2 regions of the Roseinatronobacter sp. NSM genome follow, and region 1 is predicted to be linked to the other one. Evidence: riboswitches for the same ligand, from Rfam matches in the RefSeq annotation. Region 1 holds a riboswitch; the other holds the start of a gene.

The links. A riboswitch is a leader RNA that binds a small molecule or an ion and turns the genes downstream of it on or off. The one in region 1 is predicted to bind thiamine pyrophosphate.
Region 2: linked by a shared signal. The riboswitch ahead of thiD (bifunctional hydroxymethylpyrimidine kinase/phosphomethylpyrimidine kinase) and the one ahead of ACTZWY_RS07225 (thiamine ABC transporter substrate-binding protein) in region 1 are both predicted to bind thiamine pyrophosphate.

Annotation. Positions count from the first base shown of each region.
Region 1 covers NZ_JBQTCF010000010.1:25,699-30,926, forward strand. The annotation lists gene der (ribosome biogenesis GTPase Der) at 1-221, shown strand, start outside; gene ACTZWY_RS07215 (hypothetical protein) at 290-1,144, shown strand; gene aroC (chorismate synthase) at 1,609-2,727, opposite strand; TPP riboswitch at 2,818-2,921, shown strand; gene ACTZWY_RS07225 (thiamine ABC transporter substrate-binding protein) at 2,965-3,942, shown strand; gene ACTZWY_RS07230 (thiamine/thiamine pyrophosphate ABC transporter permease ThiP) at 3,939-5,228, shown strand, end outside.
Region 2 covers NZ_JBQTCF010000005.1:66,215-71,442, reverse strand. The annotation lists gene ACTZWY_RS04295 (thiamine phosphate synthase) at 1-92, opposite strand, end outside; gene ACTZWY_RS04290 (thiazole synthase) at 89-850, opposite strand; gene thiS (sulfur carrier protein ThiS) at 888-1,085, opposite strand; gene ACTZWY_RS04280 (FAD-dependent oxidoreductase) at 1,075-2,043, opposite strand; gene thiD (bifunctional hydroxymethylpyrimidine kinase/phosphomethylpyrimidine kinase) at 2,036-2,839, opposite strand; TPP riboswitch at 2,899-3,002, opposite strand; gene ACTZWY_RS04270 (GntR family transcriptional regulator) at 3,116-3,850, opposite strand; gene ACTZWY_RS04265 (N-acetylmuramic acid 6-phosphate etherase) at 3,847-4,722, opposite strand; gene ACTZWY_RS04260 (ABC transporter ATP-binding protein) at 4,757-5,228, opposite strand, start outside.

The DNA.
Region 1 (5,228 bases):
CCCGCCCACCGGGATTTGTGGTGATGTGTTCCAACCCCGAAGACCTGCCCGCAAGCTACAGCCGCTATCTGGTCAATGGCCTGCGCGACAGTTTCGACATGCCGGGCACGCCCATTCGTATGTTCATGCGGTCGCAATCTGACAAAAACCCGTATAAGGGCCGCAAGAAAGCGCCACCATCCAAGCTGCGCAAACACTTGCAGGGGCGCAAGGCAGACTGACCCGCAGGGTTATTGGCTTCTTAACCAATATGGGGCATGCTCAGCCTGTTCATAAAGGGGCATCGGGAATGAAGGCTGTGATGCGAAAACTGGGTGTCGGGCTGGTCGCGCTTTGGCTGTCCATCGCGCAGGGTCCCGCATTTGCGGATATGGCGCTTGATGCGCGCGTTGTCATGTCGGGCCATTCACTGACCGACCCCATCCCCGACATGCTGCGCCCCATGGTCCAAGCCACTGGCGGGCGCGGGGCGGTCATTGACCGCTCCACCATTCCCGGCAGCCCGATGGACTGGCGCTGGAACAACACTGCCCAACCCGTGGATGCCCGCAGCGCGATGGGAAATTACGACCTGCTGGTGCTGACCGAACGCGTGCCGTTGCTGAACACCATGGGGTATCACAATTCAGCGGATGAAGCGCTGAAATGGGCGCGCCATGCATGGGAAAACGGCGCGCGCACAGTGCTATATGCAACCTGGGTCACGCGCGACACAGGGCCGGGGTCAGGCGATGACACTTCGGAGGGGCATATTCCGTTTCGTGACCGGCTGCAGGTGGAACAGGCGCGCTGGCTGGAAATCCGCGACCATGTGAACCGCCACCGCCCAGATGGCATGCCCGAAATGGTCATGATTCCCGGCCCGCGCCTGATGACAGCGCTCTATGACGCCATTGCGGCGGGCACTGCGCCCGGACTGGCCAGCATGGATGCGCTGTTTCGGGATGATATTCATGTCAATGATCTTGGGGCCTATGTCATGGCCTTGGCGCATTATGCGGTTATTTACGGCCGCAGTCCGCTGGACGTGCCGCCAGGTTTGGGACGCACGCCCACGCCCGAACCGGAACTGGCGCGCTGGCTGCAACAGCTTGTTGCAGATGTGCTGGCGCAGGCCCCGGAAGCAAAGCCCGCTGGGGGGTAACCACGGTGCAAGACAGGGCACGGGGCATAAACTGTCGCAAAGCTGACCATATCGGGATTGGAACGTGACGCGCAAAAGTGGGACCCGGCTTTGCGCGCAAGAATACGCGGCCACCAACGGGTTGTGTGAGTCGCGTGAATGCCAATGAACGCGGACACACGTTAAACAGCGTCATTGATGGCGGCGTTATGGCCTGAAGCTGCCCTTCGCACTTGGACATAGCACGCGCTATCGGCGGGCCGGGGTTTGCCGATCCGGCGTTATAGGGGACGCACTTTATCCACGCGGCATATTCCTGACATCAAACGCTTGGCACGCCTTCAGGTCATCGGCAGGCCGCGGGACGGCCCGCCGATGGCGCGGCGGCCTGCGGCCTTGATTCCGCGCCGGGGCATTCCCAATGTCCGCAAAAGGACAGTTCCGTCTGCCAAAGGCGTGTTTGCCCCCCAGGCCATTGGCAAAAGCTACTGCCCCGCCGGACCAATCTGCCCAACGGGGCCAAGCGCCCCGGTCTGCGCACGCTGCATCAGCAGATGGTCCAGCAAAACGCATGCCATCATCGCCTCACCCACAGGGACGGCGCGAATGCCCACACAAGGGTCATGACGCCCCTTGGTGACCACATCTGTGGGGTCGCCCGTGCGCGTGACAGATGCGCGCGGCGTGTGGATGGACGATGTGGGCTTCACCGCAAATCGCACGACAATATCCTGCCCGGTCGATATTCCGCCCAGAATGCCACCCGCCTTGTTGGACCGGTAGCGCGGCCCGTCTGGCCCCATTTCGATTTCATCGGCATTTTCAACGCCGGTCAAGGTGGCGGCCCCCATGCCTGCGCCGATTTCCACGCCCTTGACCGCGTTGATGGACATCATCGCTGCCGCCAGTTCAGTGTCCAGCTTGGCATAGATCGGCGCGCCCAGCCCTGCCGGTGCCCCTGTGGCCACCACTTCCACGACTGCGCCCACAGAATTGCCGTCCTTACGGATCTGGTCCAGCGCCTGCGCCCAGTCCTGCGCGGCCTGCGCGTCGGGCACCCAGAAGGGGTTGCGCGCAATTTCAGCCAGATCGAACCGCGCGCGGTCAATCACATGCGGCCCCATCTGCACCATATATCCCGCAATGGTCAGCCCCGGCACCAATGCCGCCAGCGCGGCCCGCGCCACACCGCCCGCCGCCACCCGCGCTGCCGTTTCGCGCGCCGAGGACCGCCCGCCCCCGCGCGGGTCGCGCAGCCCATATTTCTGGAAATAGGTGATATCGGCATGGCCGGGGCGGAAAGTGTCAAGGATATTGCCGTAATCCTTGGACCGCTGGTCCACATTGCGGATCATCAGTTGAATGGGCGTGCCGGTGGTGTGCCCGTCATAGACGCCTGAAAGAATCTCCACCTCATCAGGTTCGCGCCGCTGCGTTGTGTGGCGGCTTTGGCCGGGTTTGCGTTTGTCCAGCCAGTGCTGCAACATGGCGGCATCCAGCGCCACGCCGGGGGGGCAGCCGTCCACAGTGGCCCCAAGGGCGGGACCATGGCTTTCGCCCCAGGTTGTCACACGGAACAGATGGCCAAAACTGTTATAGCTCATGGGCGGCACTCCTTTGGGGAAACCCTTAGCGGGAAGGCGCGCAAGGCTCAAGCACTGCCCTTGCCCGATGGGGCGAAAACCCCTAAGTGATGTCATACCTCGGGGGGCTTGCTTGCAAGCTGAGATGCGACATGCGCGGACCCGTTGAACCTGAACCGGTTAACACCGGCGGAGGGAAGGTGCGGGTTTGCCCCCCGTTTCAATCCTCGCCCGTCGTGACAACAGGAGAGTGAACGAATGGCACGTTTCCATTTCGCGGCAGTTGCTGTTCTGGCCATGACAGCCCCCGCGCAGGCCGACACATTGACTGTTCTGGCGCCTGACTATTTCGGGTCCAGCTGGGGACCGGGGCCTGCCATCAAGCAAGGGTTCGAGGCCCGCTGTGATTGTACGCTGGAATATCGCACAGGCGACGTTCTGCCCCGCCTGATGCTGGAAGGGGCACGCCTGCAAGCCGATGTCGTCATGGGCCTTGGCACGGATGAAGTGCTGCGCGCGCGCCAATCGGGGCTGTTTGCCCCCCATGGGCAGGATCTGGCCCCGCTGACCGTGCCTGTTGACTGGAGCGATGACATATTCATCCCCTTCAACTGGTCCTATGCGGCCTTCGTCTATGACCGCACACGGCTGGAGAACCCGCCATCCAGTTTTGCCGAACTGATTGAACGTGATGATATTTCGGTCATCTGGCAAGACCCGCGGTCGTCGGGGGCGGGGCTTGCGCTGATGTTGTGGGTGGACCATCTGTATGGCGATGAGGCGCGCGCGATCTGGCAGAACCTGGCCGCCAAGACAGTCACCGTCACCGCCGGCTGGTCCGAGGCTTATGGCATGTTCACTGATGGCGAGGCCGACATGGTGCTCAGCTACACCACATCCCCCGCCTATCATATTGCCGAAGAAGATGACGACACCAAAGCCGCCGCCATTTTCGACGAAGGGCATTATTTCATTGCCGAAGCGGCGGGCGTTCTGGCAGGCGCGGCACAGCCCGACCTGGCGCGGCAGTTCATGGACTACATCCTGTCGCGGGACTTCCAGTCGATGATTGCGCTGGCAAACTGGTCCTACCCGTCGGCCTTGGCGCGCGATGACTGGCCGCAGGTGTTCCGCGATTTGCCGCTGCCCGAACAGGCCATTTTCCTGACCGAGGACATGGCCGATGACCGCCGCGCCCCCGCCCTTGCGCATTGGCTGGATGGCATGACGCGGTGACCCGCGACGCCGCCCGGTCCGCGCGACTGGTCACCTTGCTTGCGGGTGGGGCCGTGGCCGCGTGGCTGCTGGTGCTGAATTTCGGGGCCCTGGGGGCAGTTGCCCTGCGTGCCGAAGGGTTCAGCGCCTTGCGCGGCGCAGACTGGGCAGCGGTGCGGTTCACGCTGGTTCAGGCGGTATTATCGGCGGCCCTGTCGGTGGGGCTGGCCGTGCCCATTGCGCGCGCGCTGGCGCGGCGGCAGTTCAGGGGGCGGGGCGTGTTGATCACGCTGATGGGGGCACCGTTCATTCTGCCCACATTGGTGGCGGTGCTGGGGTTGCTGGCGGTGTTTGGCCGGTCCGGGATCATCAATCAGGGGCTGGACTGGGCAGGGCTGGCGCGGTTCAACATTTTCGGGCTGCATGGCGTTGTGCTGGCGCATGTGTTCTATAACCTGCCGCTGGCCACGCGCATTCTGTTGCAGGGCTGGGCCGCCATTCCCGCCGAACGGTTCCGGCTGGCCGCAAGCCTGGGTTTCACACCCCGCGACACGTTCCTCCACCTTGAAGCCCCCATGCTGCGCGCGCTTTTGCCCGGCGCGGCGCTGGTTATTTTCCTGATCTGCCTGACCAGTTTTTCAGTGGCCCTGACCATGGGCGGAGGGCCACGCGCCACGACTGTGGAACTGGCAATCTATCAGGCGTTCCGGTTTGACTATGACATGGGGCGCGCGGCAATGCTGGCGCTGGTGCAATTCGCAATTTGCGCTGTGGCGGGGGTGGTGGCGTGGCGCGTGGCCCTGCCGCAGGCACTGGGCGGGGGGCTGGACAGGCCAGTGCAACGGTTTGACACCGGCAGCGCAGGGTTGCGGCTGTGGGACAGCGCACTGATTGGGGCGGGGGCGCTGTTTTTGCTGGTGCCGCTTGGCATGATCAGCTTGCGGGGGGTGCCGTATGTCGCGGGCCTGCCCCCCGAAATATGGCACGCGGCGGGCCGGTCGCTGAGTGTGGCGCTGGGGGCCACGGGCGTGACATTGGCCATGACGCTGGCCTTGGCGCATGCGGTGGTTGCCCTGCGCGCGGGCGCAGTGCTGGAATGGTTGGGGCTGGCCGCGCTGGCCGCATCGCCGCTGGTCATCGGAACGGGGTTGTTCTTGCTGATCCAGCCCTTGGCCAACCCGCGCGATTTCGCGCTTCTGGTCACGATGCTGGTGAATGCGGGAATGGCAATGCCCTTCGCGTTGCGGCTGATTCTGCCCGCGCTGCGCGACACAGTGGCAACGCATGGCAGGCTGTGCGATGCGCTG
Region 2 (5,228 bases), on a different contig from region 1:
ATGCGCAGCTGCACCAGCTTCACCCCCAGCGGCAGGGCGCGGGCCAGCCAGTCCACAGACTCAAACACAGGATAAAAACGTGGTAGGGTCATAACCAAGCCTTTCCAATCAGCGGGGTTGACGGCGCGGCCATGTCGCGCGGTTCCATCGGGTCAGCGGTGCGGGCCAAGGCACCCGCGCTGGCCGCCATGCCAAAGGCGCGCGCCATCGCCACAGGGTCCCCCGCTTGCGCCACGGCAGTGTTCAGCAAGACCGCGTCAAACCCCAACTCCATGGCCGCCGCTGCATGGCTGGGCAGGCCAAGGCCCGCGTCAATAACCATGGGAATGTCGGGAAACGCCGCGCGCAGGGTTTTCAGCCCGTAACGGTTGTTCAACCCCAGACCGGACCCGATGGGCGCACCCCAAGGCATCAGCACCTTGCAGCCCGCATCAACCAGACGCTGCGCCAGAACCTGATCTTCGGTCATGTAGGGAAACACCTCGAACCCGTCAGCGGCCAGCGTTTCGGCCGCATTCAGCAATCCGAACGGGTCAGGTTGCAACGTGTCGGCATTGCCGATGACTTCCAGCTTGATCCAGTTGGTTTCAAACACTTCCCGCGCCATTTGGGCCGTGGTGACGGCTTCGCGCGCGCTGTGGCAGCCTGCGGTATTGGGCAGCACATGCACACCCAGCCCGCGGATAATGTCCCAAAACGCCTGACCCTGCCCGCTTTCGCGGCGCAGCGACACAGTGGCCACAGATGCGCCGGACGCGCGAAACGCGGCTTCCAAAATGGCAGGGGACGGGTATTGCGCCGTGCCCAGCATCAAGGGGCTGTCCAGCTTCACGCCGTAGAAATCATGCATCATCGCAATCCTTTATGCAGTTCGTCTGCGCCATGCCCTAGCCGCCTTGCATGGGGGCCAGCACTTCCAGCCGGTCCCCGTTGGTCAGGTTTGTTGTGGCGCGGGCGGCTTTGGGCAGGAATTCCCCATTCAGCGCCGTGGCCACGCGCGCGTCCGCCCAGCCCAGTTCTGCCAATGCATCATCGACAGTTGCGGCTGAAATCTGGTGCATCTCGCCATTCACTTCAATCTTCATGGAACAAATCCCCCTTGATGCCATGGGTCAGGAAATCCGCAGCCTGCTGTGCCAGTGCAGGCGCCATCAGATAGCCGTGCCGGAACAACCCGTTCAGGTGCAAAACCCGCCCCTGTCGGACCACGCGCGGCACATTATCAGCAAAGGCCGGGCGCAAATCCGCACCGGTTTCCAGCACCTCGGCCTCGGCAAAGCGCGGGTCCAGCGCATAGGCCGCCGACAGTAATTCCAGCGTGGACCGCGCCGAAATTCCGCGCCGGTCCGCGCTTTCGATCTGGGTTGCGCCCAGCATATAGACGCCATTCGCACGCGGCACGATGTATAGCGGGTGGCGCGGATGCAGCAGGCGCACAGGGCGTGTCAGCGCAATATCGGGCGCGCGCAACACCACCATTTCGCCGCGCACCCCGCGCAGCCCCGGCACAGGGCTGGCCATGCCGCGCGCATCAATCACCGGGCCGGGTATGTCATCGGGCGTGGCCGTGGCATGTTCAATATGCACCCCGCGCGCGCGCAATGCCGCCACCAGATCAGCAAGGGCCGCGCGCGGGTCCAGATGGGCCTCAGCGCCAAAGAACAGCGCCTGTGTGGGGCCGGTCAAATCAGGTTCCAGCGTGGCCAGCCCGTCCCTGACCCATTCATGCCCGCTGGTGCGGCGGGCAAAACGTGCCAGTTCGCCCTTGTCGCGGTCCAGCGCAACAACAAGCGACCCGCGATAGGTTACGTTTGTCACCTTCGCCCAGTGGGCGGCAGCAGTCGCGCCATGCGCGACAACAGGCGCTTCGGCCACCGCGCCTTCGCAAAACGGGGCCAGCATGCCCCCTGCCCACCACGAACACCCATGTGGGCCGGGCGCACCGTTGCGGTCGATCACACGCACGCCCACACCGGCCTTGCACAATGCCCAAGCGGCCCAAAGTCCGGCAACACCAGCCCCGATAATGGTGACATCAGTCATTTCGCCAAACCCCGTGAAAATGATGCACCGGCCCATGGCCCGACCCCACGCCCAGCGCATCCGCATGCGCAATCGCGCCTTGCAAATAGGCATGCGCGCGCGCCACGGCCGCGCCCAGCGCCATGCCCTGCGCCAGCCCCGCCGCAATTGCGGCCGACAGGGTGCAGCCGGTGCCATGGGTGTTTTTCGTGGCGCGGCGCGGCGCGGTCAGGCGGGTAACCCCACTGGCCTCAACCAGCAGATCCACGCAATCGGCACCCTGCCCATGCCCGCCCTTCATCAACACAGCCCGTGCGCCCATGTCGCGCAGGGCCTGCGCCTGTTCCAGCATCTGCGCTTCGGACTGCGCGGGGGCGATGCCCAGCAAATCCGCAGCTTCCGGCAGGTTCGGGGTCAGCACATGGGCAAGCGGCACGATGTCGCGGCGCAAGGCCACCAGTGCATCCGCTGGCAGCAACCTGTCACCGGATTTCGCAACCATCACAGGGTCCAGAACAACCGGCACGGTGCACCCGTGCAACCCTTCGGCCACTGTGGAGATGGCAGTTGCATCGCCCAGCATGCCCAGCTTGACGGCGCGCACGTCCAGATCATCGAACACCGCCTGCATTTGTGCCGCAATCATGCCGGGGCTGGCGGGGTCCACCATGGTGACCGCGCGCGTGTTCTGCGCCGTCAATGCCGTGATGACCGACGCGCCATAGACACCCAGCGCGGAAAATGTCTTCAAATCCGCCTGAATACCGGCACCGCCGCCGGAATCCGAACCTGCTATGGTCAAGGCTATGGGGATCAAGCGCGCCTCCTTTCGTTGTGGATACCAACGTCAGGGGACGGAATGCGGGCCTGTCATAGCCCTTTTTGCGCACCGTTCCCTACGCCGGTATAATCCGGATCAGGTTCGATGGGTTGGCGCTGCGCCTCTCAGCCCTGCAAGCAAGGCACCCCAACGGTTATGAGTGACAGAGCTAATTCAAAACTTCGCAGCCGACAAGCCCCCAACACGAAACATGGCACTTTGCGAAGGGCAGGTCACAGGCAGGCCGTCAGGGCCAGGGTCCATGGGGCAACGTCAGATTTCGCGCAATTCGCTGACGAAATCATAGCGGTCCCCGCGATAGGCAGAGCGCGTCAGTTCGATCATCGTGCCATCTGCCAGATAGCCGCGCCGTTCGATCCGTAACACTGCCGCACCAGTGGGCACGCCCAGGTTATGCGCTTCATCGTCAGATGCAAGCGACGCGGTGACACGTTGAAGCCCGGTGACAGGCTTGTTTCCCACCGCATCAAGGGCGGCATACAGGGAATTGTCCACGCTGTCATGATCGGGCAGGTAAATCTCGGGGACAATGGCATGTTCCAGCGCCAGCGGTTCGCCATTGGCGGTGCGAATGCGCCGGAACCGTTTGACGCGCGCATTCACGGCCAGCCCGAAGGCAATCACTTCATCGGGGGATGCGGTGTCGGTCGATTTTTCCAGCCAGACAGACCCGGCCACCAACCCGCGCCTGCGCAAATCTTCGGAAAACCCGGCCAGCAGCGATGACGGTTGTTCAATGCGCGGCGCAATATAGGTGCCCGACCCGTGTTTGCGTGACAGCACGCCTTCGCGCATCAACAGGTCGATGGCCTTGCGCACTGTGACGCGCGACACGGCCATGCGTTCGGCAATATCACGTTCAGATGGCAGCGCGTCGCCCACTGCAAATTCCCCTTGCTGGACCTTCTCGCGCAGAATTGCGGCCAGCCGGACATAGATTGGCGTATCTTTTGCACGCGATGCAAGCAGTTCGTGGCGCAGCGTCATAGCGCGGCCATGGCATCGCGCAATATGCCACCTGCGCGGTCAAGCGCGGCATCGGCGCTGGCGGGGGTTGCACCCATGGCGACCAGCACCGCCGGTTTTACCCGCCAGCCGCACTTCTCCAGCGCGGTTGTGGCTGTTTGCGCGGGCACATCTGCAATGCGCTGCACCATGGCTTGCGCACGCCCCCGCAGCTTGATGTTCTGGGGCCGCATGTCGACCATAAGCCCGTCATGCACATGCCCCAGCCGCACCATGATTTGCGTGGAAATCATGTTCAGAACCACCTTTTGGGCTGTGCCGGCCTTCATGCGGGTGGACCCTGCGACCACTTCGGCGCCGGTTTCGGTTGTGATGGCGTGTTCCGCCGCGTCCAGCAGGGGGGTTGCACCATTACACGCAATCCCCACTGTCAGCGCGCCTGCTGCACGCGCCGCCACAATCGCGGCCACTGTAAACGGGGTGCGCCCGCTGGCGGCAAGGCCAATGACCACATCATGCGCGCCAATGCCTGCGCGCGCCACCTGTGCGCGGGCATCCGCGGCGTCATCTTCCGCGCCTTCAATGCCCAGTTTCAGCGCCGCTTCACCGCCCGCAATCAGATAATGCGTGCGCGCGTCAGGCCAGTTGAAGGTCGGGCCAAGTTCGGTGCCATCCTGCACGGCAATGCGAATGGACGTGCCCGCGCCCGCATAAACCAGCCGCCCGCCAGCGCGCAGACGCGGCAAGGCCGCTTCGACCAGCGCCGCCAGCGCGGGCAGCGCCGGGCCAATGCTGGCAAGTGCTGCCATCTGGCTTTCCCAGATGGTGCGCAGGGCGGTCAGGCTGTCCCAGCGGTCCAGATCACGGTAGCGGGGGTCGGAAAATTCGGTCATGCGCAAGGGCCTTTATGTCAGTTTTGCGGGTGTATCATATGCTCAGGCGCTGTCCATCCGCGCCGAAATGGAACGCGCGGGCCATGTCGGGGGTGACAAACGCGCGCTCATTCACTTCGGCTGCGTGTTCACCAAACAGGCGCACAGTGATCAACCCGTGCGGGTCAGCGCGCAGGTAAATCAGTGTTTCACCGCCCAGTTGTTCCACATGGCTGATGCGCCCTTCGATCATGCCTGCATCGCGTGACAGGGTCAGGTGTTCGGGGCGAATACCAACGGTCTTGCCCGCCGCACCCAGCGCGGGCGCATCCAGAAAGTTCATTTTGGGCGACCCGATGAAGCCCGCGACAAATTCATTGGCAGGGTTGTTATACAATTCCATGGGGGCGCCCACCTGTTCGATGCGCCCGTCGCGCAAGACCACTATCCGGTCGGCCAGGGTCATGGCCTCGACCTGATCATGGGTGACATAAATCATGGTCGCGCCCAGTTCGCGGTGCAGATTG